DNA from 3 places in the Dongia sp. genome. Region 2 is predicted to be linked to each of the others. Evidence: predicted binding sites of a transcription regulator. Region 2 holds the regulator's gene; each other region holds the start of a gene.
What was found. Region 2 encodes LexA, which represses DNA repair genes until DNA is damaged. Its sites were predicted from a motif close to ATGTTCTANTTTGGTTC; they were not measured.
Positions count from the first base shown of each region.

Region 1: uvrA (excinuclease ABC subunit UvrA) is a predicted target of LexA. The motif match lies at 4,364-4,380, and genes of this name have one in related genera.
Region 3: recA (recombinase RecA) is a predicted target of LexA. The motif match lies at 6,266-6,282, and genes of this name have one in related genera.

Region 1 covers NZ_JAYRKD010000053.1:846-9,891, forward strand. The annotation lists gene ACH2CY_RS28220 (hypothetical protein) at 1-420, opposite strand, end outside; gene ACH2CY_RS28225 (DUF3606 domain-containing protein) at 677-856, shown strand; gene ACH2CY_RS28230 (GNAT family N-acetyltransferase) at 885-1,364, opposite strand; gene ACH2CY_RS28235 (hypothetical protein) at 1,579-2,091, shown strand; gene ACH2CY_RS28240 (hypothetical protein) at 2,075-2,482, opposite strand; gene ACH2CY_RS28245 (hypothetical protein) at 2,524-3,408, opposite strand; gene ssb (single-stranded DNA-binding protein) at 3,507-4,031, opposite strand; gene uvrA (excinuclease ABC subunit UvrA) at 4,475-7,411, shown strand; gene ACH2CY_RS28260 (STM3941 family protein) at 7,431-8,171, shown strand; gene ACH2CY_RS28265 (hypothetical protein) at 8,265-9,046, shown strand, end outside.
Region 2 covers NZ_JAYRKD010000025.1:60,583-70,866, forward strand. The annotation lists gene fabZ (3-hydroxyacyl-ACP dehydratase FabZ) at 1-1, shown strand, start outside; gene gloA (lactoylglutathione lyase) at 4-393, shown strand; gene ACH2CY_RS21560 (hypothetical protein) at 396-866, opposite strand; gene gltA (citrate synthase) at 946-2,382, opposite strand; gene gltX (glutamate--tRNA ligase) at 2,543-3,925, opposite strand; gene ACH2CY_RS21575 (ComEC/Rec2 family competence protein) at 4,047-6,263, shown strand; gene lexA (transcriptional repressor LexA) at 6,406-7,137, opposite strand; gene glp (gephyrin-like molybdotransferase Glp) at 7,317-8,528, opposite strand; gene moaC (cyclic pyranopterin monophosphate synthase MoaC) at 8,528-9,004, opposite strand; gene trpC (indole-3-glycerol phosphate synthase TrpC) at 9,122-9,946, opposite strand; gene trpD (anthranilate phosphoribosyltransferase) at 9,943-10,284, opposite strand, start outside.
Region 3 covers NZ_JAYRKD010000006.1:55,032-65,315, reverse strand. The annotation lists gene pgi (glucose-6-phosphate isomerase) at 1-404, shown strand, start outside; gene ACH2CY_RS07960 (hypothetical protein) at 426-728, shown strand; gene ACH2CY_RS07955 (hypothetical protein) at 770-1,051, shown strand; gene ACH2CY_RS07950 (N,N-dimethylformamidase beta subunit family domain-containing protein) at 1,073-3,307, shown strand; gene ACH2CY_RS07945 (hypothetical protein) at 3,315-3,632, opposite strand; gene ACH2CY_RS07940 (hypothetical protein) at 3,705-4,016, opposite strand; gene ACH2CY_RS07935 (hypothetical protein) at 4,034-4,372, opposite strand; gene ACH2CY_RS07930 (hypothetical protein) at 4,459-4,806, opposite strand; gene recA (recombinase RecA) at 5,077-6,150, opposite strand; gene ACH2CY_RS07920 (hypothetical protein) at 6,823-7,251, shown strand; gene ACH2CY_RS07915 (EAL domain-containing protein) at 7,326-8,183, opposite strand; gene ACH2CY_RS07910 (N-6 DNA methylase) at 8,565-10,284, shown strand, end outside.

The DNA.
Region 1 (9,046 bases), on a different contig from region 2:
GTAGAACAGCGAGAGCTTGGTGACCGGGCCGAAGGCGGTCAGCGACAGCGAGCTGCTGGTGCTGCCGAGCAGCTGAGAGACGACGTTGCCGGCGCCGCCGATGTCGAAGCTGTATTTCGACACGCCATGCGTCACCTCGAACAGGTTCGGCATCGGGAACTGGCTGAAGGTGTGGGAGATCACGCTGGGCGACGCGAAGTCGGAATAGAAATCCAGGTTCGGCAGCCCCACCGAGCCGGAGACCGCATCGCCGGCGGCGACGCCCAGCGTGGTGAACATGCCGGTGGCGGAGGTCACCTGGCCGGAATAGGCCAGCGTGTAGGTGGCGGCGGAACCCGGCGCCGCGGCCACGAACAGCAGCGCGACAAAGGCCAACAGCGCGGCCGCAACGGCGCGCGCCTTACTCGACTTCGCAATCATGATTTCCCCGCTTGACGATTCACCCAGCCGAACTTCGGGCCAAATTTCGGGCCGGATGCTATCGGCGCGGCGCGGCGTGGCGCAAGCACATCAAGCTGACAGCGCGCGCGTTAACCGGGCGGTTCGGCGCTGCGAAACCGGAAAGGAAGATCGACCTGCGGCGCCTTGCCGGTTGCTGTCGCCGCCGCCGCGGCCTTAAGCTCAAGTTCCCATCGTGCGGAATTTTCCAGAGGAAAAATCTGAGAGGGAGGATCCCATGGCAGACGACAAGTCCAAGCGTGGCAAGGCGGACCGCATCCGGGTTGCCGGCGGCGAGCGCTACGAGGTCGCCTACGTCGCGAAGAAGACCGGCAAGTCACCCGCCGCGGTCAAGAAGGCGATCAAGGCGGCCGGCCCGATGCGCAAGAAGGTCGAGAAGAAGCTGAAGAAGAAGTAGCGGCGCGGCGCGCAGCAGCGCGGCGCGGTTACTCCGACAGCAGCGACTTGCTCATGTTGATCCCGGTGACCCGAAAGCCGGTGGCTTCATAGACGTGCCGGGCGCGGGCGTTGTCCTCGGCCACGCGGAGCTTGATCTGCTCGAAGCCCTGGCGCTTCAGCTCGGCGGCCAAAAGCGCCATGGCCTGCTTCCCAAGTCCCTTGCCCCGGTGGGAAGGCAGGATCTCGAAATCGTTGATGAAGGCCGAACGCGCCGCCGCGTCGGGCTTGAACCAGAGGTAGCCGATCACCGCTTCTGCATCCCCGGCCGGCTCGACCAGGCACAGCAGGCGCTGGCCGCTGGTATGAATGCCGTCCGGCAGGTCGGCGGCGATTTCCTGCTTCACCCGGGCCAGCGCGTCCTCGACGGAAAGGCCGTAGGTGGAGGCGACCTCCGCGGCATAGTCGGGAATGAAATAGTCGAGATAGGCGGCGTATTCGCTGTCGCGCATCGGCCTTAGGTGGAGCACTGGCTGGTTCCTCAGGTCTTCCATCACCAGCGCGAGACATAGACTGAACCAGTCGTTGCCGTCGAGGTTCGACGAACGGCATCAGTTAAGTATTATGTCCCCGGAATCCTAGGTCGGTGGTGAGGCTGACCTAATTCAGCTTGAGCTCGGTTTCCTTCGGTTAAGATGCGGTCAAAGAAGATCAGCGCGAGTAACGAACTTCGGGGGAGTGACAATGGGCCTAACCTCGACCCAAGTCGGTGTGATCGGCGAAAATCTATTGATCAATGAGATCATGAAGGCAAGCGAAGGACGTCTCGCTCCGTTCCAGCCCATGGCTGATGACGACGGTCTCGATGTCTTGTTCTATGACAAGATCACCGGAAATTCAGTCGCAGTCCAACTAAAATGCCGCCGCGCCGCTCTTAAGAGCGCTCGAACGAAGAAACCAGGAAATACGATCCACTTTGAAGTTCGGAAGGCTACCCTGAAGGAAGCTCGTCAAGCCTACTTGGTTGGTGCGCTATTCAACCCCGAAATAACTGAGTTCCTGGCGACATGGCTTGTGCCACTCGATCAACTTCAGAAGATCGCGAGGAGCACACCCACAAAATTTGTCATTCGGCCAAGCAAATCCGAAGAAAGCCAAGATAGGTTTGTCTCCTTTCGGTGTTCTAATATTGTCGAGCTAGCCCGACGCATCATCGATCTGTGTGAGGCCAAGGAAGGAGCTAAGTCGAAGGCTTAGCGCGCACGTGGAAGTGGCCAGTATCCGGTTCGAAGTAGACGAGTGTCCACGTCGCGCCTTTTCGCTCTTTCGGCAGCCAGGGCGCCGCATCTTGAACTCCTTCGCCCGGCGTCCCTTCCACGATGACAACATCAAGACGACTATCGAAGCGATTCTTTGCTAGCGATAGATGCTGCTTACGCTTCGAGTTGCCCGGCTTGCTCGACCAAAGTTCTAGTGGTCCTGCATCGCGTTTCGTATTCAGCTCAGGCAGACCAGAGATGAACTTCATTTCTGAGCGCCAAATCGAAATGCAGACACCCTGCTCATTTGCCGCACTCCAATCCGTGCGCGGAGCTTCCAGTTTGTACCCGAGCCTTGAGAATGCCTCAGAGTATCCCATCAGCGCCATGAGCAATTCCCCCTCTGTATCGCCAATCGCCGCGCAGCGCCCTATTTTGACCGCGGCTTCTCAGGCACGAGGATCGGTATGCCGCCGATACGACCCTCAGCAATGAGTTTTGCTTCCATCGGACCATGCATGATCGGATCAAACGTCTCTGCTCGGCTGATCCATTCCTTAGCGTTTAGATAGGTGAACAACAATCTTCTATCATCAGATAGGATGCCGTCGAAGTAAGTTGCGTAGGTTGCGAAATTTACATCAAAAGTGTCATTGCGCAGCGTCTCAAGACTGGGCAACGGACCACCCAAAGAGATCATGCGTAGCAACCAAATGTTCGCGGCAACAGCGAATCGATAGATAAATAAGTTGATCAACTGGGACATCAGGGGCTGCGTACCCCAGTGTTGCTGAAAAAGCGAAACCGCTGCGCTTGAGATATTCGTAGTCAACTGTTGCTGCAGCGAAGGACTCATCGAGCCTGCACTTCCATCTCCCATTGTCTGCCGAAGTTCACGCAAATCATTGGAACTGTAGGTCGCTGTCACCAATCTGAACAATTCAGGCAGGGTTGATGTCATCGTGGTCAATTCGCGATGCTTGATTTCGGCTTCCAACTGAATCTTTGCGAGCTCGGATATTGCTTCCGCATCGCCAGACTTTGCGGATTCAACTAGGGTGAAGGCTTTCCCCTTATTTCCAACCCGCAACCAGTCAACGAATCCCGTTCGAATTTCGTCGAGAGTACCCACGACAGTGCGGTTGTGTTCAGTTGGACGAAGAGGAATGAGCTGCTTCGGAAAGTCCGCGAGAATTTTAAGATGACTGGCTAGATGTTTTGCGCGCGCTACCTCAAGCGCGAGGTAGTCCGTCAGCACAACGCAGTTGTGCGGCGATTCGGCGAGATAGGCTCGAAGCCGCTCGTGGCTGAGCAAGTTCGTGTCGACTACATAGACTGGCATTTCCAGTCACGCTAAGGACGAGGCGGCGCCGCTCGGCGCTGCGCCTGTCCCGTAATTGATGCAGGCGCCCCTCAGAACGGAATATCGTCGTCCAGATCCCCGCCGCCTCGGCCGCCGCCGGAGCCACCGCCGCCGCCACCCGAGCCATATCCGCCGCCCGAGCCTCCGCCGTAGCCGCCACCGGAACCACCGCCGTAGCCGCCGGCGCCCGCGTCGGCCATTTCATCGCCGCCGCCGCCGCCGCTGCGCCCGTCGAGCATGGTGAGCTCGCCGCGGTAGCGCTGCAGCACGATCTCGGTGGTGTATTTCTCCTGGCCGCTCTGGTCGGTCCATTTGCGGGTCTGCAGCGCGCCCTCGAGATAGACCTTGGCGCCCTTCTTCAGGTAGCGCTCGATCACGTCCACCAGGCGGTCGTTGAACACCACGACGCGGTGCCATTCGGTCTTTTCCTTGCGCTCGCCGGAATTCTTGTCGCGCCAGTTCTCCGATGTCGCGACCGAGAGATTCGCCACCTTCGTGCCGTCCTGAGTCGTGCGGATCTCCGGATCGCGGCCGAGATTGCCGATCAGAATCACCTTGTTCACGCTGCCTGCCATTTTTCGATTTCCTCTATCCGATTTGTCTTTTGCTGTGGTGGTTCGAGTCTCCTGCGGGCTTTAGAGCATAGTTGCTAAGAGTCTTCGACCCCTCACCCCGACCCTCTCCCGCAAGGGGAGAGGGGATTCTTCTTTTCGGCCCCTCACCCTTGCCCTCTCCCACGAGGGGAGAGGGGATTCTCTTTGCCGCTGCGACTGACGGTCTTCTCTTTGAAGATCAGTTCCACGGCGCCCCCTCGCCCCTAACGGGAGTTGGGTGAGGGGTCGCTCGGTTTCGCCGACTACGCCCAAAAGCCTCTTGTCATCCCCTGTCAGGAGGCACACTTAGCACCGAACGATCATAGAACAAAGGGCTTTGATCCGGCGGCGGGGCGGCTATAGTGGCGGCCCGGCGCGAGGCTCACTCACGCCCCGTAACATCTTGATTTTCCGGTTGAAAACACATGGCTAACGGCTCGACAAAGCGGGATTCTTTGGGGAATTTGGAGGCGGGGCACGTGATCTCCGTTCGGGGGGCGCGGGAGCACAATCTGAAGAATGTCGATGTCGATATTCCGCGCGACGCGCTGGTGGTGCTGACCGGGCTTTCGGGCTCGGGGAAGTCCTCGCTCGCCTTCGACACGATCTATGCCGAGGGGCAACGGCGCTATGTGGAATCGCTCTCGGCCTATGCGCGGCAGTTCCTGGAGCTGATGCAGAAGCCCGACGTGGATTCGATCGAGGGCCTGTCGCCGGCGATCTCCATCGAGCAGAAGACCACCTCGAAGAACCCGCGCTCCACCGTCGGCACGGTGACCGAGATCTATGACTATCTGCGGCTGCTCTATGCGCGGATCGGCATCCCCTACTCGCCCGCGACCGGACTCCCCATCGAGAGCCAGACGGTGTCGCAGATGGTCGACCGGATCATGGCGCTGCCGGAGGGTTCGCGCATCTACCTGCTGGCGCCGATCGTGCGCGGGCGGAAGGGCGAGTACAGACGAGAGATCCTGGAGCTGCAGAAGCGCGGCTTCCAGCGGGTGCGGGTCAACGGCAAGATCGTCGAGATCGGCGACTTCCCCAACCTCAACAAGAAGCTGAAGCATGACATCGAGGTCGTGGTCGATCGCCTGGCGGTCAAACCAGGATTAGAGACGCGCATTGCGGATTCGGTGGAGACGGCGCTCGGGCTGGCCGAGGGGCTGCTGTTCGTCGACTTCGCGGATACGCCGCCCCGTGACAAAAATGGGGTAGGATACGAGCCGCGGATCCTGTTCTCGGCCAAGTTCGCCTGCCCGGTTTCGGGCTTCACTATTGATGAAATCGAGCCGCGGCTGTTCTCCTTCAACAACCCGTTCGGCGCCTGCCCGGTCTGCGACGGGCTGGGCTCGAAACTCTATTTCGACCCGGAGCTGGTGATCCCGGATGAGAAGAAGACCCTGCGCGACGGGGCGATCGCGCCCTGGGCGCATTCCTCCTCCCAATACTACCAGCAGACCATCGACAGCCTGGCGCGGCACTACAAGTTCAGCCTGGGCGTGCCCTGGAAGGACCTGCCGAAGAAAATCCGTGACGTGATCCTGTTCGGGTCCGGCGACGAGGCGGTGACCTTGACCTTCGACGACGGCACGCGGAGCTACAAGACCACCAAGCCGTTCGAAGGCGTCATCACCAATATGGAGCGGCGCTTCCGCGAGACGGATAGCTCGTGGATGCGCGAGGAGCTCGGGCGCTATCAGGCGAGCTCGCCTTGCGATGCCTGCAATGGGCAGCGGCTGAAGCCCGAGGCGCTGGCGGTGAAGATCGATGGCTTGAACGTGGCGCAGGTGAGCGAGTTCTCGATCCTGCAGGCGGGCCAGTGGTTCGGCGCGCTGAACGCCAAGCTCGGCCCGAAGCAGAAGGACATCGCCTATCGGATCCTGAAGGAGATCAACGAGCGGCTGGGATTCCTGAACTCGGTGGGGCTGGAATACCTGACCTTGAGCCGGGCTTCGGCGACCTTGAGCGGCGGCGAGAGCCAGCGCATCCGCCTGGCCTCGCAGATCGGTTCGGGGCTGACCGGTGTGCTCTATGTGCTGGACGAGCCTTCCATCGGACTCCATCAGCGGGACAACGACCGGCTGCTGGCGACCTTGAAGAGATTGCGCGATCTCGGCAACACGGTGCTGGTGGTCGAGCATGACGAGGATGCGATCCGCGAGGCCGATTACCTGATCGACATGGGACCGGCCGCCGGCGTGCATGGCGGCCAGGTGGTCGCCAAGGGCACGCCCAAGCAGGTGATGGCGGGCAATTCGCTGACCGCGCAGTATCTCAACGGCAGCCGCGGGATCCCGGTGCCGGAGGTGCGGCGCGCGGGCTCGACCGATGCCAAGGGCAATCCGCTGTCGCTGAAGATCGTCGGCGCCAAGGCCAACAACCTGAAGAATGTCTCGGTGGAGATTCCGCTGGGCGTGATGACCGCGGTGACCGGCGTTTCCGGCGGCGGCAAGTCGACCTTGATCATCGAGACCTTGTACAACGCGCTGGCGAAACGGCTGCACGATGCGCGGACCCATCCGGGCGCGCATGAGCGGATCGAGGGGCTGGAATATCTGGACAAGGTGATCGACATCGACCAGTCGCCGATCGGGCGCACGCCGCGCTCCAACCCGGCGACCTATACCGGGGCCTTCACGCCGATCCGCGACTGGTTCGCCGGGCTGCCGGACGCGCAGGCGCGTGGCTACAAGCCGGGGCGGTTCTCCTTCAACGTGAAGGGCGGGCGCTGCGAGGCCTGCGAGGGCGACGGCGTCATCAAGATCGAGATGCATTTCCTGCCCGACGTGTATGTGCAATGCGACCAGTGCAAGGGCAAGCGCTACAACCGGGAAACGCTGGAAGTTCATTTCAAGGGCAAGTCGATCGCCGACGTGCTGGACATGACGGTCGAGGAAGGCGTCGAGTTCTTCAAGGCGGTGCCGCCGATCCGCGACAAGCTCGCCATGCTGGAACAGGTCGGCCTCGGCTATATCCATATCGGCCAGGCGGCCACCACCTTGTCGGGCGGCGAGGCGCAGCGGGTGAAGCTCTCCAAGGAGCTCGCGCGAAGGGCGACGGGCAAGACGCTCTACATCCTCGACGAGCCGACGACGGGCTTGCATTTCGAGGATGTGCGGAAGCTGCTGGAGGTCGTGCACCAGCTGGTGGACCAGGGTAACACCGTGGTGGTGATCGAGCACAATATCGAGGTGATCAAGACCGCGGACTGGATCATCGATCTCGGGCCCGAGGGCGGCGACAAGGGCGGCAAGATCGTCGCGCAAGGCACGCCGGAACAGGTGGCGCAGACGCCCGGGAGCTATACCGGGCATTACCTGGCGCCGCATCTGACCGCCAAGGCGAAGAAGAAGCGGGCTTAGGCGCGCGCGGGGGACCGGAGTGGGGGAGACGACGGGGACGGTCCGGCGCGGCGTGTTTTCCGGCTGGGATATCGGCGACACCATTCGGGTGGCCATGGTGGCCGGCATGGTCTGGCTGACCATCGAGGCGCCGGAGACGAAGAGTCTCGCGGCGCCTTATGCCACGCTCTCGCTGGCCGCCTATTACGCGGCGCTGGCGATGGCGTTGTTCACGCCGCAATTCTGGAGCCGCTTCGGCAAGCCGCGCGCGGCCGGGGCGGACAAGATCACCCTGCCCGGTGACCGGCTGTTCCAGGTGGTGACCTGCCTCGCCTTGATCGCGGCCACGCCGCAGACCATCCTCTGGGCGATCGAGACGCCGGCCTCGGAGCCCTGGAGCCTCGGCTTCTATTGGTTCTGCGTGGCCTTGTTCGTGCTGGCCGCCCTGCTCTGCCTGCGCAACCTGCTGCGCTCCAACGCGCTGCTCCATCTCGACGCCCAGGGGATCGCCGCGCCGCGGCTCTGGCGCGGGGCGATACCCTGGAACGCAATCACCACCGCGCGCCCGATCGGCAGCCGCAGCGACAACGCGCTGCTGGTCCAGTTCGACGCGCCGCGGGGCGTGGCGCTGATGAAGCGGCCGTTCCTGGACTGGGCGGTGCGGCTCGGCACCGAGAAACGCTCGGTGACCATCCCCGGCCTCATGCTCGGCATGCCGGCCGAGAAGATCGCGGCGCTGATCGAAGCCCGCATCCGCGAACAGGCGGCACGCCGGGCCTGAGATCTGTCCGGCCGCCGAGCGTGGAAGAGGGCTAAGCCGCCCCGGCGCAATGCCCGGTTGCAGGCTTGCGCGCGGCGCGGCAAATTATGCGGCATGCTCAAACCCACCCCGCCTCGCTTCTACAATGTAGCGCGCGCACGGATCGCCGATACTTTCATAGGGTTGGCGATCTGCTTCACCTGCTTCCTGTTTGCCTCGTTGTTGCTATCCATGGCCTATGACGTCGTCACCCATGACCCTGATGACCTGTGGTTACTGTTGCTGTTCGTGGGACCGATCGTGCTCGGCTTGGTCTATGCGGCCCTGCACGGAATCCTGTTTGCGATCCGTCGGATTGGACAGCTGAGCCGGCCGGCCGATCTGGATATGCCAGAGATCGTCATTTCGCGGCGGCCGAAGCACCGGCTCGGCTGGACGATCCATCAGTGGTTCTTCCTCCTGCTCATCCCGCCGCTGTTCCTGAAGTCGGTGGACTTCCGACACCTGACCGGGGGCGCAATCGCCAGCATCGCCTTTACTCTCCTTGTCGTCCTCGTCCTGCTCGGCAACATTTGGCGCATCTGGAGAATTCCGCCGAAAGCCCTCGCCCCCGTCATCCTCAATAGCGAAGGCTTCGAGGACAAAAGCACCGACGGGCCCCCGATCCCATGGCACGACATTGCCGACATCGACAAAAGTTCGATGACCTTGACTGGGGAGACCGGCCAGCGCTTCGAGGCCGCGTCACCCGATCGTCGCTTGACGAAGCGCTGGACCAAACGCTCGGCTCCCATGTTCAGGATCGATTCGAGCGGACTTCAGCCCGATGACCCCTATGCATGCGCGCTGATCCGCGCTTACTGGCTGCGGCGCATCGGGGGACATGCCACAGAGGC
Region 2 (10,284 bases):
ACCATGGCGAACCAACTCCTGCACACGATGATCCGGGTGTTCGACATGGACAAGTCGATCGACTTCTACACCCGGCATCTCGGCATGAAGCTGCTGCGCCGCAAGGACTATCCGAGCGGTGAGTTCACGCTCGCCTTCGTCGGCTACGGCGACGAGATCGACCACACGGTGATCGAGCTGACGCATAACTGGGGCCAGAAGACGCCCTACGACAAGGGCAATGCCTTCGGGCATCTTGCCGTGGGCGTCGGCGACATCTACGGCACCTGCGAGCAGCTGGCCAAGGAAGGCGTCTCGATCCCGCGCCCGCCCGGACCGATGAAGCATGGCGGCTCGGTCATCGCCTTCATCGAGGACCCGGACGGCTACAAGATCGAGCTGATCCAGAAATAGGGTCAGCGGACCGGGGCCGGGTTCGCCGCAGGTTTGCGGTCGAACCACCAGGGCAGGGGGCTGTCGCGCGGCCGTTCCGGCTGTTCCGCGATCATCCAGTCGAGCGCATCCGCATTGCTGCCGAACAGCCCGAAATGCCGGTCCGGGGCCGAGGCCTTGGTGACCTTGATCTCGAAGGTCTTCATCGGATCGGCCGAGACGACGGCGGTGCGCACTTGCGGGTCGAAACCGGGCACCAGCTCGGCGCGCAGGCTGATCATCTCGCGGGTATAGCGGTGCTCGAGAAAGCCAGCGAAATCCAGCATGTCGTGGATCGCGTCCCAGCGGCCGATCTCGGGGAATTCCCGCCACAGCGACGGCAGCGTCGCCAGCAGCTCCTCGCCGCGAAAGTCGCCTTCCCAGCGGCTGAAAACCAGGCTGCGATCGCGATCGATGAAATACTCGATCGATCCATTGGCGAAGGTCCTGAGCATGCCTCTCCTATGGTCGGGACATCCCCGAGACCATAGGAGTACAGACTTAAGGCATTGTAAAGCCGGCGGCGCCTTCCGCTTACTTCCGCTTCTCGATCGGCAGGTAGGGACGCTCGCCGTAGCCGGTGTAGAGCTGGCGCGGGCGGCCGATGCGCTGGGTCGGGTCCTCGATCATTTCCTTCCACTGCGCCACCCAGCCGACGGTGCGGGCGACCGCGAACAGTACGGTGAACATCGAGACCGGGAAGCCGATCGCCTGCAGGATGATGCCCGAGTAGAAATCCACGTTCGGGAACAGCTTGTGCGAGATGAAATAGTCGTCCTCGAGGGCGACCCGCTCCAACTCCATGGCGAGGTCGAGCAAAGGCTCGTCGCGCTTGCCGAGCGCGTCCAGCACGTCGTGGCAGGCGGTGCGGATGACCGCGGCGCGCGGGTCGTAGTTCTTGTAGACCCGGTGGCCGAAGCCCATGAGGCGCGTGTTGTCCTCCTTGTTCTTCACCCGCTTGATGTAGTCCTTGACCTTCGACTTGTCGCCGATCTCGGCCAGCATCTTCAGCACGGCCTCGTTGGCGCCGCCATGGGCCGGGCCCCAGAGGGAGGCGATGCCGGCGGCGATGCAGGCGAAAGGATTGGCGCCCGACGAGCCGGCGATGCGCACGGTCGAGGTCGAGGCATTCTGCTCGTGGTCGGCATGCAGGATGAAGATCAGGTCCATGGCTTTCGCCACGACCGGGTTGATCTTGTACTCCTCCGCCGGCACCGCGAAGGTCATGCGCAGGAAGTTCTCCGCGTAGGAAAGCTTGTTGTCCGGATAGATGAATGGCTGGCCGCTCGCGTATTTGTAGGCCATCGCCGCGATGGTCGGCACTTTCGCGATCAGCCGATGCGAGGCGATCATGCGCTGGTGCGGATCGTGGATGTCGGTGCTGTCATGGTAGAAAGCCGAGAGCGCGCCGACCACTGCCACCATCACCGCCATCGGATGCGCGTCGCGGCGAAAGCCCTGGAAGAATCGGGCGATCTGCTCGTGCAGCATCGTGTGGTAGGTGATGTCCTTCTCGAACTTCTTCAGCTGGTCCTTGGTCGGCAGCTCGCCTTCCAGTAGCAGGTAGCAGACCTCGATGAAGCTGGAGTTCGCGGCGAGATCCTCGATCCGATAGCCGCGATGGGTGAGGATGCCCTCGTCGCCGTCGATATAGGTGATCGACGACTGCGTCGAGCCGGTCGAGCCGTAGCCCGGGTCATAGGTGAAATAGCCATGCTCGGTGTAGAGCTTGCGAACGTCGATGACGTCGGGGCCTACGGTACCCTTCAAGACCGGCAGATCCCAGCTCTTGCCGAGGCGATCGTCCTTGACCGAGACCTTGGCGAAAGGCTTCGGCGCCGCCGGCTTAATGCCGCTGTCCTTGACCTTGATCTGCGGCTTCGCGGACCTTTTCGCCGTCTTGGACGCCGGCTTCGACTTCTCCGCCATCCGCTTCTTGGACTTTTTGCTGCTCGCCGCGATCGTGGTCATAGGGGCACCTCGTTGTGGTCCCGCGCGTTCTGGGGCGCGGGGCATCGGCTGGGGGCTGGATCGGCGATGTTGCACCGCCGCAAACTGGCCACACGCTAACAGAAGGATGGTTAAGGGTCCATGACTCCGGCGGCCGAAAAGCCACCTTTAGGATGACCCTCTACCTGACGTCGCCGAGGCGCCCCAGGCATTCGGATCGGCCAAGGATTTCCATGACTTCGAAGATTCCGGGCGAAGTCGTCGAGCCGGTCAGGGCGGCCCGCAGGGGCTGCGCGATCTGGCCCAGCTTCACCTTTTCCTGCTCCGAGAATTGGCGCACCGCGGCTTCCAGGGAAGCGGCGGTCCAGGCGGTATCGGATTCCAGGGCCTGGCTGACCTTGCCGAGCAGAGCCTTGGCCTCGGGGGTGAGCAGGGCGGCGGCCTTGTCGGTGATCTGGACCGGGCGGGCCGTCACGTAGAGCTGCGCGTTCTCGGCCAGCTCCTTCAAGGTCTTCGCCCGCGCCTTCAGGCCCGGCATGCCGCGGCGGACGCGGTCGATCGCGGCGGCATCGGTTACGCCGAGCCGCTCGGCGACGTCCTGAGCCAGCCGCGCGTCGTCCGCTTCGCGGATGTAATGGCCGTTGAGGTTGTCGAGCTTGGTGTAGTCGAAGCGCGAGGCCGAGCGCCCGACCTGCGGCAGGTCGAACCATTCGACTGCCTGCGCGGTCGAGATGATCTCATCGTCGCCATGCGACCAGCCGAGGCGCAGCAGGTAATTGCGCAACGCCTCCGGCAGGTAGCCCATCTCGCGATAGGCATCGACCGCCAGCGCGCCATGGCGCTTCGAGAGCTTGGCGCCGTCCGGGCCGTGGATCAGCGGGATGTGCGAGAACGAAGGATGCTCCCAGCCCATCGCGTCGTAGATCATGACCTGGCGGAAGGTATTGGTCAGATGGTCGTCGCCGCGGATCACATGGGTGATGCCCATGTCATGGTCATCGACCACGACCGAAAGCATGTAGGTCGGCGTGCCGTCGCTGCGCAAGAGCACCATGTCGTCGAGCTGCTCGTTGCCGACCTCGACCTCGCCCTGGACCTGGTCCTTGACCACGGTCCGGCCGGTCTGCGGCGCCTTGATGCGGATGACGGGTTTCACGCCGGCCGGCGCGTCGCTCGGGTCACGGTCGCGCCAGCGGCCGTCGTAGCGCATCGGCTTGCCCAAGGTCATCGCGGTCTTGCGCATCTCCTCGAGTTCCTCGACCGAGCAGTAGCAGCGATAGGCCTTGCCCTCGGCCAAGAGCTGGTCGGCGATCTCGGCATGGCGGGCCTGCCGCGCGAACTGCATGACGACCTCGCCGTCCCAGTCGAGTTCGAGCCACTTCATCCCGGCGATGATCGCGTGGATCGCATCCTCGGTCGAACGCACCCGGTCGGTGTCCTCGATGCGGAGCAGGAACTTGCCGCCGTTGTGCCGGGCGTAGAGCCAGTTGAAGAGGGCGGTCCTGGCCCCGCCGATATGCAGGTAGCCGGTCGGCGAGGGGGCGAAACGGGTGACGACACTCATGATTGCAGAAATCCGGATAAATTCGTGGTGATATCGGGGACGGGAGACAGGTCTAACACATACGCCCCCAAAATTGGCAAGGCACGGGCCTTGGCCGTTCAGGGGATGAGGACGGGGCTGCGTGGATTTGGGGGCGATCCGGGACCGTGGCGAGGCCTTCCTCGCCGAGGAGCGGCCGAACTGGCCGGGCTGGCTGGCGGTCGCGCTCGGCCTCGGGATCGCGGTCTATTTCGCGCTGCCCCAGGAGCCGCCGCTTTGGCTGGGCGCGAGCCTCGCGGTTGGCGGGCTGGTGCTGGCGGTCCTGCTGCGGCGGAATCCGACGGCGGCACTTCTCATCCTGGCGCTGGCGGCGGGCTCGATCGGCTTCGGGGTCGCCCAGTTTCGCACCGCCCTGGTGGCGGCACCGCAGCTGCAGGACCCGATCCGCTACGCCCATGTCACCGGCCGCATCGCCGAGATCGAGCCCTTCCCGAATGCCGCCCGGGTTGTGCTGGACCGGGTCGCGATCGCGGAACTCCCGGCCGAAGCGACGCCGCTGCAGATCAAGATCAGGGTGAACAAGGACGCCGCCACGTTGAAGCTCGGCGACCGGGTCGATCTGCTGGCCAATCTCACGCCGCCGTCGCCGCCCTTGGCTCCGGGCGCTTTCGACTTCCGCCGGCGGGCGTTTTTCGAGGGCGAGGGCGCATCCGGATTTGCGCTGGGTGCGGCGCGCGTCCTGCCGCCGCTGGGCGAGGAGACCTGGCGCGCACGGCTGGGACTCTGGATCGGCCGGCTGCGCGCGACCATCGGCCAGCGCATCGCCAGCCTGGAGCCGGAGGCCGCCGGCGCCATGACCCGCGCGCTCACCGTCGGCGACCAGACCGCGCTGACCAAGGCCGATACCGAGGCGATGCGCACCTCCGGCCTGGCGCATCTGCTGTCGATCTCCGGGTTGCATATCGGCATGGCGGCGGGTCTGTTCTTCGTCGGCCTGCGTTCGCTGCTGGCGCTCATCCCAGCGCTCGCCCTCAACTTTCCGATCAAGAAATGGTCGGCGGCGGCGGCGATCGGCGCCGCCGGATTCTATGCGCTGCTCGCCGGCGCGACGGTGCCGACGCAGCGTTCCTTCATCATGATCGCCATCGTCTTCATCGGCGTGCTGATGGATCGCTCGCCCTTTTCCTTCCGGATGGTCGCCTGGGCGGCGATCGGCGTGCTGCTGCTGGCGCCCGAAGCGCTGGTCGGCGCCAGCTTCCAGATGTCGTTCTTTGCAGTCCTGGGGCTGATTGCGGTGTTCGAGGCGTTGCGGACCCGGATCGCACAATGGCGCGGCGGCCGGGCGCTGGAGACCGACTGGTTCGGCCGCGTCGCCGATACCTTGCGCGGCGCCGGATTCTGGCTGGCCACCACGATGCTGACCAGTGTGGTCGCATCGCTGATGACGGCGCCGTTTGCGATGTATCACTTCGACCGGCTGAGCACCTACGGCGTGGTCGCCAATTTGGTTGCGGTGCCGCTGACCGGCTTCTGGGTGATGCCGATGGAGATGATCGCGCTGCTGCTGATGCCGTTCGGCCTCGACGCGCCGTTCTGGCATCTCGCGGCGCGCGGCTGCGACGGCATCCTGTGGGTCGCCCATACCGTCTCCGCCTGGCCCTATGCCAACCTGATCACGCCGGCGATGCCGTCCGCCGCGATGATGGCGATCGCGCTCGGCATGATCCTGATCTGCCTGCTGCGGAGCCGCTGGCGCGGGCTCGGCCTGGCGCCGGTGCTCGCAGGCCTCGCCAGCCTGCTCTTCGTCACCACGCCGGACGTGCTGGTGGGCGGCGACGCCAAGCTGCTGGCGATCAAGGACGGGCAGGGGCACTATCAACTGAACTCGCTGCGCGCCAGCAAGCTCGCCGCCGAGACCTGGCTGCGGCGGAACGGGCAGCTCGAAGCGGTGCGCTTCGAAGGTGACGAAAACGCCATCCCGGATCTCTCCTGTGACCCGCAGGGCTGCATCTATCGGCGAAACGCGCGAACGGTCGCCCTCACGTTCAACGGCGAAGGCCTGGGCGAAGACTGTGCGCAGGCCGACCTCGTGATCAGCGCGGTGCCGATCCGCCGCGGTTGCCGGAAGCCGATCACGATCGATCGCTTCGATCTCTGGCGCGGCGGCGCGCACGCCGTGTGGATCGGGCCGGACGGACGCTTCCGCATCCAGAGCGTCGCCGCGACACTCGGCGACCGGCCCTGGGTGCTGGACCGGATGCGCCAAGGCATTCGAGACGACCGCCTGGTCGGAGACCCGGATCAGACGGGTGAAGACGACGTCGAAACGCTGCCTGAAAGAGTGGGCGACGCTGACTGATCGCGAACCTTTACGGGGGCGCCCCGCCAAACTCGCCTAAGTCGTTGACCGGAAAACGAAAACCCTTAGGCCCGACCCAATCTATTCCCGCGCCACGTAAAGGCCCTGTAAAGGTTCCGGCAGCGAACCTTCGCCCCGGCCTCTAGTACTTCCGCATCAAGCCGATCAGCTTGCCCTGCAGCTTCACCCGGTCGGGGCCGAAGATGCGGGTCTTGTGGGCCTGGTTGGCGGGTTCGAGCGCAATCGAATCGCCCTTGCGGCGCAGCCGCTTCAAGGTGACCTCGTTGTTGTCGATCAGCGCGACGACGATGGTGCCGTTCTCGGCATTCTCGCAGCGCTCGATCAGCACGGTGTCGCCGTCATGGATGCCGGCCTCGATCATTGAATCGCCTTCGACGGTGAGCGCGTAATGCTCGCCGCGGCCCAGCATGCTGGCCGGAATGTCGACCGCGTTGCTGTTGTCACGCAAAGCCTCGATCGGCGTGCCGGCCGCGATCTTGCCGTAGAGCGGCAGCTGCACCGTCTCCGCCGCCTGGGCGACCATGGCGCCGGGCAGGCTCGGCGTGAAATCGCCGCGGATGACATTGGCGGAAAAGCCGCGCCGCCCGGCGTCGGATCCCGCGGCAGCGGCAGCAGCACCTTTGGCCTGGCCCATCTGGTCGTCGGAGAGCCGGGTGACTTCCAGGGCGCGCGCCCGGTGCGGCAGGCGGCGGATGAAGCCGCGCTCTTCCAGACCGGTGATCAGGCGATGCACGCCGGACTTGGACTTCAATCCCAAGGCGTCCTTCATCTCATCAAAGGACGGGGAGATTCCGGTATCGCCGAGACGTTCCTGAATGAACTGCAGCAGCTCGCGTTGCTTCCTGGTCAGCATGGCCTTGTCCTTTCTCCGGTTCCGCCGCCCGCTCTTCGGGGCGAGTCGGCACCTGCCACTGCTGGTGTCGACGCGGAACAAAGCAAAAACTGTGCCCATGTTCTAGTTTGGTTCATGTGGAAAAGTCAAGCGAGTCTCGACTTCCCGACAGGAATTGTCAGGAGACATCCGAACGCGCACTAACCGAGCCGGACCATCTCGACTTCGGTGCCGGCCTTGATGGCGGGGGAATTCGGCGGGCGGATCACCAGGCCGCCGGACTTGGAGAGCGCCGAGAGCATGGCGCTGTCCTGCTTGCCGAAGGGGGTGGCTACGAAGCCTCTCTCGTCCTCGATGACCGAGGAGCGCAGGTAGTCCTGGCGCTGGTCGTTGGCGGGGAGATCGATCGCCAGCCTTGCTTTCACGATATGTGGGCCTAGCTCGGTTACACCCAGCATGCGGGCGATGGCCGGTCCGACGAACAGGGTCGAGGTCACGATGGCGGAGACCGGGTTCCCGGGGAGGCCGATCACCTTCAGAGCCCCCGCCGCGGTTCCGAGCGTGCCGAACATCAGCGGCTTGCCCGGCCGCATGGCGATCTTCCAGAAGTCGAGCGCCATGCCCTTGGCCCTGAGCACGCTCTGCACCAGATCATGCTCGCCGACGGAGGCGCCGCCGCTGGTCAGCAGCAGGTCGGCGCCGGCGGCGCGGTCGATCAGGTCGGCGAGCGCGGATTCCTCGTCGCGGGCGATGCCGAGATTGATCGCCTCGCCGCCGCATTGCGTGACAAAGGCGGCGAGGGCGAAGCCGTTGGAGGCGATGATCTGGCCGGGCTTCAGGGTCTCACCGGGCTGCACCAGCTCGTTGCCGGTGGAGATGATGGCGACCCGGGGCTTGCGCGCGACGGTGAGCCAGGGCCAGTTCATCGCCGCAGCGAGGCCGATATCCGACGGTGTCAGGCGGCTGCCGGCGGGAATGCCGAGCTGGCCCTCGGCGAAGTCGTTGCCGGCGGTGCGGATATGTTTGCCCTGGATCGCGGCGCCGCCATCGACGATGCGGACGTGGTCGCCGTCCTTCTCGGTATTCTCCTGGATGACGATGGCGTCCGCGCCCTGCGGCAAGGCGGCACCGGTGAAGATGCGCGCGGCTTCGCCGGCGCCGATCGCACGTTCGGGCAAGGTGCCGGCGGCGATCGATGCCACGATCTTGAGGCGCAGGGGTAGCTGCTGCACGTCGGCGCTGCGGACGGCGTATCCATCCATCGCGGAGACAGCCTGCGGCGGATGCGCGAGGCGTGCCGTCACCGGCTGTGCGAGAACGCGACCGACGGCCTGGTCCAGGGCCACGACTTCGGGGCCGAGCGGTGCGAAGGCGGCGAGAATCCGGTCGGTCGCTTCCTTCACCGAAAGCATCAGTCGGCCTCGAAGGTGCCGGACTTGCCGCCGCTCTTGTGGGTCAGGCGGATCTCGGTGATGCGCATGGTCTTATCGACCGCCTTCACCATGTCGTAGACCGTGAGCGCCGCGACCGAGACGGCGGTCAGCGCTTCCATCTCGACGCCGGTGCGGCCCTTGAGCTTGCAGGTGGCTTCGATCGCGACGGCGGATTGCGCCGCGTCGATCGAGAGCTCGACGTTCACCGAGGAGAGCGAAAGCGGGTGGCAGAGCGGGATGAGATCGGGCGTGCGCTTGGCGCCCATGATGCCGGCGAGCTGGGCGACCGTGAGCACATCGCCCTTCTTGACGTGGCCATCGCGGATCAGCGCCAGGGTCTCCGGCGCCATGACGACGGCGCCCTTGGCGACTGCGACGCGCTCGGTCTCCGATTTCTCGGAGACGTCGACCATCCGGGCGTTGCCCTCGGCGTCGAAATGGGTGAGGCGGGTCATGGAGTTACTCTGAAGGATTCATCACGCGGAGAGGTCAACCCCCTCCCTAGCCCTCCCCCATCTTGGGGGAGGGGACTCTTGATGGCTGAGGCGAGAGACGGTTCCACATCCAACCGATCAAGCCACAGCCAGCTGCGGCGCCCGCCCGCCCAGCAGCGTGCGCGTGGCGGCCGCGACGTCGGGCTGGCGCATGAGACTCTCGCCGACCAGGAAGGCCGAGGCGCCGACGCGGTGCATGCGCTCGAGATCGGCGGTGACGTTGAGGCCGCTCTCGGCGACCAGGATGCGGTCGCGGGGGACGCGGGGCGCCAGCTGCTCGGTGACGGCGAGATCGACGGTGAGCGTCTTGAGATTGCGGTTGTTGATGCCGAAGAGCTTCGCGTCGAGCTTGAGCGCGCGGTCGAGCTCGGCGGCGTCGTGCACCTCGACCAGCACGTCCATGCCGAGATCGTCGGCCAGCGCCGCCAGCTCGGCGGCCTGGACGTCTTCGAGCGCGGCCATGATCAGCAGGATGCAATCGGCGCCGAGCGCGCGGGATTCGTAGATCTGATAGGGATCCAGCATGAAATCCTTACGCAGCAGCGGCAGATCGACGGTCGCGCGCACCGCAGTGAGGAAGCCGTCCTCGCCTTGGAAATAGGGGAAATCGGTCAGCACGCTGATGCAGGTCGCACCACCATCCCTGTACGCACGCGCCAGAGCCGGCGGGTCGAAATCGGCGCGGATCAGGCCCTTCGAGGGCGAGGCGCGCTTGATCTCGGCGATGAGGCCGAACTTGCCGGCGCCGACGACCTGCTCCAAGCGCTTGGCGAAGCCGCGCGGCGGGTCGATGCGGTTGCGGCCCTCGGCCGAAGCGATGATCTCGGATGGGGAGACGGCGCGTTTGCGCGCGGCGATATGCTCGCGCTTATCGGCGCAGATCTTCGCCAGGACGTCGCTCATGATTTGCTCGAATTGGTGACGGCGACGAGAGCGGCGAGGGTCGCCTTCGCTTTGCCGGTGTCGAGGGCGTCGGCGGCGAGCTGGATGCCGGCCGGCATGTCGGAAGCGCGCTCGGCGATCACCAGAGCCGCGGCAGTATTCAGCAGCACGATGTCGCGATAGGGACCCTGCACGCCTTCGAACAGGCCGCGGATCGCCTGGGCGTTGGAGGCGGCATCGCCACCTTTCAGCGATGCGCCGTCGGAACGGGCGATGCCGAAGTCTTCCGGTGCGAGGGTGAAGTTGCGGATCGCACCGTGCCTGAGCTCGACCACCTTCGTAGGGCCGGTGGTGGTGAT
Region 3 (10,284 bases), on a different contig from region 2:
CCGACCGGCACCAGGAATTGCTGGTGGCGAACGCGCTGGCCCAGACCCAGGCGCTGATGCTGGGTCGCACCGCCGCCGAGGTCGAGGCCGAGATGAAACAGGCCGGCGCCGATGCCGCGACCATTGCGCGGGTCCTGCCCTTCCGGGTATTCAGCGGCAACCGACCCTCGACCACGATACTGATCCCGGCGCTCACCCCCTGGCACCTGGGTGCCCTCATTGCGCTTTATGAGCACAAGATCTTCGTGCAGGGCGTGATCTGGGGGATCAATTCCTTCGACCAATGGGGGGTCGAGCTTGGAAAGAAGCTCGCCAACGACATTTTGGCGGGAACAGGCGCGGCAAGGGACGCATCGACAGCCGGTCTGATGGCGCTCTATGATGGCATGAAGAAGACCAACTAAAGCCATCTGCCGGAACCCATCATGTATCGGATCGATCCTGCCCGCGCCGATCTGGCGCGCGAGTACAAGGCGCGGCCCAACGGCCCGCACAGCGCCGAGCTGCAGAAGCTCCTGCTGATCCTCCGCTGGGGCAGCGCCCGCGGCAAATCGATCATTCTGGCTTCGAAGTCGGAGCGCCAGTTCCGCCTCGGCAAGTTCGGGCCGAAGCGCGGCACGCCGATGACGGAATACGGCCCGACCTACAAGACGCCGCAGGAGGCGAGCTGGGCCTGCTTCCGCGCCCGCTGGCTGGAGATCACCGGCCAAGAATGTCCCGTGGAGTGACAGCCCCTGAAGCTTGCGGAAACGATCCAGGGAAATGAACGATGCAGTTCGGTAAGATCGCCCTCGCCATCGTCCGCCTTTGGGGAGCCATGTCCGTCGTTTGCGGGATCGCCTACTTGGTGCTGACTGGCGTGCTTTTCCTGGCGGCGATGGGTCCATTGAGTGCTTACGCCGAATGGGCCTCATCGTTGATCGTGATGACGTTAATCTACGGGGTCATGGGTGTAGCTGCCGGTTTTGCCCTGATTGCCGCCGCGCGGTGGATCGCCGCATTTGCCGTGCGCAACCTGTTTGACCGGGATGAGCCGGGAGTCTTTTCGTGAACGCCTTAGAGTCGAGAGATCATGACTGAGCGCCTCCTTGCCTATGCCGATCGCATCAGCGCCGCCCCGGGCGAGCGCATCGAGATCAAGGTCAGCGCGCCCGAACCCGGCGAATACAGCGCGAAACTGATCCGCCTGATCTGCGGCGACGACAGTCCGCAAGGGCCGGGCTTCAAGGCCGAGGACATCGCCTCGCCGATCGCGAAAGCCTATCCGGCCAGGCTGCAGCCGATCCATGCCGGGTCGCATGTCGAGTTCAGGAAGGGCGGACCGCAGCTCGCCGGCTCTTTCACCTTCATCGCCATGGTCTGGCCGACCCTGCCCTTGAAGGGCGCGCCGCAGGCGATCCTCGGCAATTTCGACGCCGCCAACCGCAGCGGCTGCAGCCTGTTGATCGACGGTTCGGGCCGGCTCAGCGTCCAGCTCGGCGACTCTCACCTGCTGCATCTCGACAAGCCGATGCTCGACCGGCATTGGTATCTGGTGAGCCTCGCCTTCGACGCGGCCGCAGGCACCATCACGCTGCGGCAGCGCCTGCTCAACCACCGCGGCCCGGGCGAGGCAGTCAGCGAGGCTTCGCGCCGGCTGGAGCCGCCGGTGGCGGCGATCGCGCGTACCGGCGTCGGCGTCGGCGGGCCGTTCCGCATCGCCGCCTGGAGCGCCGGCGAGCAGGCCGCGGCTCATTACAACGGCAAGATCGACAGCCCGGCGGTGATCGGCCGCGCGCTCGATGCCGCGACGATCGAGAAGCTGGGCACCGATGCGAAAGCGGCGCGGGCCGCGAGCGGCGTGCTCGCCGCCTGGGATTTCGGCCAGGGCATCTCCGGCATCGCCGTCGCGGATGCGAGCGGCAACGGCCATGACGGCCGCATCGTCAATTTGCCCACCCGCGGCATGAAGGGCTGGAACTGGGACGGCAGCGAATACAACTGGACCAAGGCGGCGGAGCAATACGCGGCGATCCACTTCCACGACGACGACCTCTATGACTGCGCCTGGGAGACCGACTTCACCTGGGAGCTGCCGAAAGACCTGAAGAGCGGCGTCTATTGCGTCCAGCTGAGCCAGAAGGGCAAGACGGAAGTCTACGAGGAGTTCGTGCCGATCTGCGTGCGGCCGGGGCCGGGGCAGAAGCGCAAGGCGCTGGCGCTGCTGATCCCGAGCGCCAGCTATTGGGCCTATGCCAACCACCAGATGCCGTCCTCCTGGACCTTCAACGAGACCAGCATGGGCGTGTTCGAGACCATGACCGAGGCCGACCGCTATCTCGAGGAGCATCTCGGCTTCGGGCTCTCGACCTATGACCTGCACAGCGACGGCAGCGGGGTCTGCTATTCCTCGTCGCTGCGGCCGGTCTTGAACATGCGCCCGAAGAGCCATCTCTGGCAGTTCAACGCCGACACCCATATCACCGACTGGCTGGAAGCGCAGAAGCTCGACTACGACGTCATCACCGACGACGACCTCGAGCGCGAGGGCCTCGAGCTGCTGAAGCAATACCGCTGCGTGGTGACCGGCACGCATCCGGAATACTACACGCTGAAGATGCTGGACGCGGTGCAGGGCTTCACCGATCTCGGCGGGCGGCTGGTCTATCTCGGCGCCAACGGCTTCTATTGGCGGATCGCCTATCACTCGGAGCTGCCCGGGGTGATCGAGCACCGGCGCGCCGAGGACGGCATGCGCGGCTGGATCTCCGAGGGCGGCGAATATTACATGAGCTTCACCGGCGAGCTCGGCGGGCTGTGGCGGCGCATGGATCGCGCACCGCAGATCGTCTGCGGGGCCGGCTTCACCGCCCAGGGCTTCGACAGCGCCAGCCATTATCTCCGCCGGCCGGAGAGCTTCGACCCGCGCGCCGCCTTCATCTTCGAGGGTCTCAAGAAGGATGAAGTGATCGGCGATTTCGGCATCGTCGGCGGCGGCGCCGCGGGCTGGGAGATCGACCGCGCCGACACCGCGCTCGGCACGCCGCGGCACGCGCTGATCGTGGCCGAAGCCACCGAGTTCTCGGCGGCCTATCACTGGGTCAAGGAAGAGTTCAACCACACCCATTCGGCGATCGACGGCGATACCTGCCCGATGGTCCGCTGCGACATGGTGTTCTTCGAGACGCCGAAGGGCGGCGCTGTGTTCTCGACCAGCTCGATCTCCTGGGCCGGGGCGCTGTCGCACAACGGCTACGACAACAACGTGAGCCGGATCACCGCCAACGTCATCAAGCGCTTCATCGACCCGAAGCCGTTCGAGATGTGAACGGCGGCTACTGCGTCTCCTGGGCGCAGGCGGTGTAGATGTCGGCGAGCTTGTCGACCGCGCCCGGCGGCTGCGGCTCGTCCTTCACCGCGGCCTGGCCGACGCCGCTGTAGGTCTCGAACGGAATCTGCGCCTTCATCTTGCCGATGGCGCAATCGCAATAGCGCTGGCAATACGGCGCCGGGTTGCCGGCCTTGGCGCAGGAGTCGCTGCAGCTCTTACGCTCGATCTCGAGGTATTGCGGCGGGATGGTCTCGGCCTGCGCGGCGGCGCCGGCGAGCAGGGCCGCGGCGATTAACTGCCAGAGCTTAACCCGAGACCGCATCCTCGCCTCCACCGAGCCCCCGGGAGATTCTGCCATCACTCGGCGGGGCGGGCAATCGGGCTACTGCAACTGCTACTGGGCCTGGGCGGCGCAGGCTTTGGAGATCGCGGCCATGCGCTCGACCAGCGCCTGGGGCGGCGCCTGGTCCTGGCGCTGGGCGGCGAGGCCGGCCTGATATTCCTCAAGCGTGAACTCGGCGCCGACCCGCTTGAAGGTGCAGTCGCAATAGGGCTTGCAGCGCGCCACCGCAACGCCCTGGCTGGTGCAGGCGGCGACGCAGGAGCGGCGGTCGCCGGCGAGCAGGTCGGGCGGGATCGGCTCGGCCTGCGCCACCGCGCCGAGCGCCGCAAGCGGCAAGGCGGCGGCTGCGAGAAGGTAACGCATGCAGGGGATGGGGCCGGCTATTCCATCTTGGCGCGGCAGACCTTGGTGATCGCGGCCATCTTGTCGAGCACCAGCTTCGGCGGCTCCTTCTGCTGCTTCACCGCTTCGGTGAGCGCCAGGTATTCCTCGAGGGCCAGCTGCTCGCCGTAAGCCTTGGTGGTGCATTCGCAGGCGGCGCTGCATTTCTCCGGCGGCTTGCCGCGGCCGACGCAGGCGGCGATGCAGGACTTCTGGTCCTCCGCCAGCACCTCGGCCGGGATGTTCTCGGCGCGCGCCGCCAGACTGAGCACGAGGCCGGCCAGGAGCGTGGCCGCGGCCAGGCCGGTGCGGCGGGCGTTGCGCGTGGATGAAAGCATGCTGACCTCAGATCAAAAGACGAGTCCCCGGCCGCCACTTTGCCCCGGACTACCGGCTGAGGGCAATCGGTCTGAAGATCGAGGCGCTATTCCGGCGCCTTGCCCATCTCGCTGCGGCAGGCGTTGGTGATGCTCTTCAGCTTGTCGAGCGCCGGTTGGGGCGCCGGGGTCTTCTTCTCGGCGGCCTCGGAGATGCCGCGGTATTCGTCGAGGCTCAGCTGGTCGCCGATCCCCTTCACGGTGCAGTCGCAATAGGCCGAGCAGAAGGCGGCGCTCTGGCCCTTGTTGCTGCAGGCCTGGCCGCAGGACTTGCGGTCGGCGTTGAGCGCGTCCTCGGAAATCTGGCCGGCGGCCAGCGCGGCGGTCGAGGTTGCGGCGGCGATCACCTGTGCAAGAATCAGGGCGGCGAGAGCGGTGGTGCGGATGCGAGACATGGAGTCCTCCTCAGGAACTGCTGAAAGAGGAAGTGGTTGAGCGGACGCTTTGTTTCTTTGGAATCTCCGAATACCGCCCCGCCAGGGGGAGACGGGGCGGCTTCGCGGAGAGAACTGGCGATATCCAGCTTGGGGCACCCCCCTCCCGGCCTCCCCCCGAAGTCGGGGGGAGGGGAAGAGAGTGCGGGAGCGGCTACGCCTCGGCGGCTTCTTCGCCGGCGGCGCCGTTGTCCATCCCCCTACGCGCGTTGCGCTTCGGGGGACGAGTCATTACGCCTCGGCGGCGTCTTCGTTTCCGCCGTTGTCCATCATGTTGCCGGCGACCAGGCCGGCATTGGCGCGGATCTTGCCTTCGATCTCGGCGGCGATCTCGGGATTCTCGCGCAGGAACAGCTTGGCGTTCTCGCGGCCCTGGCCGATGCGCTGGCCGCCGTAGGAGAACCAGGCGCCGGACTTCTCGACCACGTTGGCGGCGATGCCGAGGTCGATGAGCTCGCCGTTCTTGGAGATGCCCTCGCCATACATGATGTCGAACTCGACCACGCGGAACGGCGGGGCCAGCTTGTTCTTCACCACCTTGACCCGGGTCTGGTTGCCGACCACCACGTCCTTGTCCTTGATGGCACCGATGCGGCGGATGTCGAGGCGGACCGAGGCGTAGAACTTCAAGGCATTGCCGCCGGTCGTGGTCTCCGGGTTGCCGAACATCACGCCGATCTTCATGCGGATCTGGTTGATGAAGATGACCATGCAGCGCGAGCGCGAGATCGAGCCGGTGAGCTTGCGCAAGGCCTGGGACATGAGGCGCGCCTGCAGGCCGACATGGGTGTCGCCCATCTCGCCCTCGAGCTCCGCTTTCGGCACGAGCGCGGCGACCGAATCCACCACCAGCACGTCGATGGCGCCGGAGCGGACCAGGGTGTCGGCGATCTCGAGCGCCTGCTCGCCGGCATCGGGCTGGGAGATCAGCAGGTCATCGACCTGGACGCCGAGCTTCCGGGCATAGGTCGGGTCGAGCGCATGCTCGGCATCGACGAAGGCGCAAACGCCGCCGGACTTCTGCGCCTCGGCGATGACCTGGAGCGCCAGGGTGGTCTTGCCCGAGGATTCCGGACCGTAGATCTCGACGATGCGGCCGCGCGGCAGGCCGCCGATGCCAAGCCCGATGTCGAGGCCGAGCGAGCCCGTCGAGATCACCTCGGTCTCGACCAGCTGCTCCTTGCCGCCGAGGCGCATGATCGAGCCCTTGCCGAAGGCGCGTTCGATCTGCTGCAGGGCGGCATCCAAGGCCTTGTTCTTGTCCATATTGTCCCGTTCCGGAATGCGAATCACGTTCTGCGCCATCGCGCCTCTCCTCTTAATGCCGGGAACCCCGTTCTGCCAGCTTCACGCCAGCCTGACCTTGGGGGGAAATCTGAAAGCGACCTTAGTACGCCTTTCGTTCTCCGTCCAGCAAAAAGAACGGGAGAAGAACACGGCGCCGGCCTGCGCGCCGGTCTATATCGGGACCTTTACGACCCGCCCAAATTTCGAGGCTGCGAAAGGGCGCCAAGGCCCTGGTGCAGCAGGAAAAAATCGGTGTCATGGGGCCGAAGCCGATTCCTGCTGGCGTAAAGGCCCTGTAAAGGTTCGCCCTCTCAATGGTCCGTTGGTCCCGGCGGCGGGAGCTCGTCCGGGCCGGGTCGGGAAAAGCGATTCCGTCCGGGTCCGGTCGGGGTTGGCGGATTCGGTCGGGGTCCGATCGGGGTCGGGCAGAAGCGGGTGCTGCAGGGGCTTGGGCACGGGCGGCGGCCTCCGGACGGCGGGGTTCGGGCAGCAATATACCACTTTTGTTCTCCAGCGGCAATCGCGCCCCCTGTGCTTGAGCCAATTGACGTTACGGGCGGGCGGCCGCGATCCGGTTGCGAAAGCGCCCGCCGCCGCCCTACCCTGCGGCCCCGGGCGCCCGCTGTGGCTGGGCCTGCGGCGGCACCGGTTAGTCGGGGCGGTTTGTCGCGCTATTGGGGAGACGGAATCTTGCATCGGGCGAAGCCATCGAAGCGGAGCAAGGGCGCGGCGCGGGTCCTGGCGGCGGGGGCTCTGCTGCTGGGGGTTGGGCTCGCCGCCTGGAGCGGGCCGGCGCTGGCGATCACCGGCAAGGAGCGGCTGGCCGGCCGGCTGGTGCTGATGACGACCGAGCAGGCGCAGGCGAGCGACGTGGTGCCCAAGCTCGACAAGAAGCGGACGGCGAAATGCCTGGCCCAGGCGATCGTCGCCGACATCCCGGAGGCGGACGCCGCCAAGCTCGCCGACATCCTCGACCGCCGCGCCCCCAACGACCCGGCGCTGCAGAAAAAGTGGTTCACGATCTCGAAGAAGGAAGCGCCGGCCAGGAATGCGCAGGTGCTGAAGGCGGTCGATAAGATCTGCCCGGATATCGGGCCTTACGCGAAGCAGATGCTCTAGCGAACAGCGATCAGCCCTCCTTCGCGCGCTGCGCTTCCACCTTCGCCGAGGCTTCGGCGGACACGTCGGAGGGTTTAAGCGGCGGCCCCGGCGCAAGCGAGGTCGGATGGCGCCGGCCAGCGCAGCGCGGGCAGGCCGGGCAGCGCCTCAAAGGCGGGCTTGGCGAAATAGAAGCCCTGCATGTAGCGGCCGCCGACGCCGCGCAAGGCCGCAACCTCCTCCGCGGTCTCGACGCCCTCGATCACCAGCTTGACGTCGATCTCGCGGCAGAGCGCCACCACCGCGGCGACGATGGCAAGGCGCACGCGGTCCTGGTGGACGTCCTGCACCATCATGCGGTCCAGCTTGACGATGTCGGGGCGGAGGGCGGCAAGGCGCGCCAGGCCGGAATAGCCGGTGGCGAAGTCGTCGAGCGCCACCTTGAAGCCGTGGCGCTTGTATTCCTCGATGATGCGTTTGAGGTGCGGCTCCTTGGAGAGCTCCTCCTGCTCGACGATCTCGAAGGTGAGGCGGTCGAGCGGGAAGCCGGTGCGGCGCGCCGCCTCGAGGGTGAGGCGGATGCAGGCCGCGGGCTCGTAGACCGCGTTGGGCAGGAAGTTGATGTTGAGCCGCGCTTCGCCGAAGCCGCCGAAGCCGAGCGCGGTGGCGAGCTCGATCGCCTTCACCCGGCAGGCCTGGTCGAAGGCGTAGCGGTTCTCCGGCGTGAGCTGGGCCAGCACCGCGCCGGCGCCCTCGCCGTTCGGCCCGCGCACCAGCGCCTCATAGGCATCGATCGCCCGGCGCTCGACATCGACCACCGGCTGGAACGCCATGCTGAAGGGAAAGGCCGGCTTGGCATCGCGGCAATTGGCGCAGCCGGTGGGCAGGGCCGGCGCCGGCGCGGGGGTGGTGGAGGACGAAAGAGAGCCGGGCAATTCGGGTGTCAAATCCATGTCCATTCCAACGGGTAAATCGCGCGCAAAACTTCGGCGCGGAGCTTAGCGAAGAAGCGTTGATAGACCGTTAGGGGATCGGTGGGATCTTAGGTAAATGCCGGGAGTGAATACCTCGACAACTCAGCTCTGGAGCAGAGTGGCGCCCGGCCATAAGACCAAAGGTCCACCGCTACGCCGAAACTAATGGCGGGCATCTGAGCGGGCAAAGCCGGTCCATAGGCGAAATGGTAGATACAATGCTAGAACTGGTAACTCCGACTCCGATGTTGGAGGCCATTTAAAAGTTAAGAAGATACCGCCGATGCACTTGTGCGACACGATGCTCGTCGGGGACGGGGAAAGCTAGTGAGACTAACCCAACAACAACTCGAGGCCCACTTGTGGGGCGCGGCGAACATCCTGCGCGGCAAGACTGCAGGACAGGACTATAAGAACTACATCCTGTCGCTCATGTTCTATAAGAGACTCTGCGACCAGTGGGAAGACGAAACGGACGAGGCCATCGCCGAGCAAGAACGGCAGCAAGGGCGGCAATTGAGTGCTCCGCAGAGGGCCGTCTTTCGAGCGAGAGGTGAGCACCGCTTTTCGATCCCGGACGGCAGCCGCTGGGGGGATGTCCTCGCCGCTTCGACCAATTTGGGCGAGACTCTCACCAACGCGATGAAGGCTGTCGCCAATGCCAATGACGAGCTCAAAGGTGTGTTCACAGTCGACTGGGCACAACCTGCGCCGGATGGCAGTGGCAAGCCGCTAATCCCGAACGAAGTCGTCCACGCGCTGATCCAGCACTTCAATGCGCATGATCTCTCCAATTCGAGTGTGCCGCCGGACGTTCTGGGGCGCGCCTACGAATACCTCATCAAGCAGTTCGCCGACGACGCGGGCGCAAAAGCGGGCGAATTCTTCACGCCTCCGGAGGTGGTGGATACCTTGGTCCGCATCCTCGAGCCCGGCCCCGGCGATACAATCTATGATCCGACTGGCGGCAGCGGTGGCATGCTGGTGCACTCAGCGGACTTCCTGCGCGAACGCGGGCACCATGCCACCTTGGCCCAGTACTTCGCCCAGGAAATGAACTGGGGCAATGCTGCGATCGGCAAGATCAACTCCGTGCTGCACGGCTTGGAAGCCACCATCGCCGCAGGCGCCAGCACCATCACCGACCCAGCGTTCAGGGACGGCGCAGGAAAGCTGCGCAAGTTTTCGCTGGTGCTGGCCAACTTCCCGTTCTCTGACGAGTTCTGGTGGCTCAGGCCTGAGCAGCAGACGGACGACAAGAAGAAGAAAGACAAGCTCAAAAAGGAGATTTTCGGCAAGGAAGGCTTCAAGGATGCCTTTGGCCGATTCGGGCGCGGGACACCCTTCCGAGCTCCACCTGCGGGCTATGGCGACTACGCCTTCATCCTGCATATCCTCGCCTCGCTCACCGAAGAGGGCCGGGCCGGCATTGTATGCCCTCAAGGTGTGCTGTTTCGCGGCCAGCCCGAGATGGAAGAAGAAACCGGCGAGTTCGACGACGACGGCAATCCAATATTCAAACGCCGCAAGGCGGACGATGAGCACCTAATCCGCCGCGCCCTGCTACAGTCGCGGGTGATCGACGCGGTGATTTCGCTGCCACTCAACGTGTTCTATGGCGCGGGCGTACCAGCCTGCCTGCTGATCCTTCGCAAGCAACGCCCGAAGGACCGACATGACAAGGTATTGCTCGTCTATGCCGCGCGTCACTACCGAGAGCTCTCCAACCAGAACGAACTGCGCCCACAAGACGTGATGCGCATCCTTGTTCATGTGCAGGCCTATGGGGATGTAGCCAAAGTGCCCGCGCTTGTAGCGCAGCATAGCCAACGTATCCGCGAGCAAATCAATGCACGTGAGCACGATGAGGTCGAGCGGCTGGAAGCTGAGTACGCTGACGCTGCCAACCGGCTCGCCGAGCTGAAGACAGAACTGGCCGAAAGACAAGCGGAGCTTGATAAGATCCCAGAAAAGACGGCGCGCGATAAGGCCCAGGCTGCGCTTACGAAACTAAAAAGTCACAGCGACAAGGCAGCTGCCAAGGTTGCTGAGCGGGATGAGAAGATGACCGAAGCGCGCC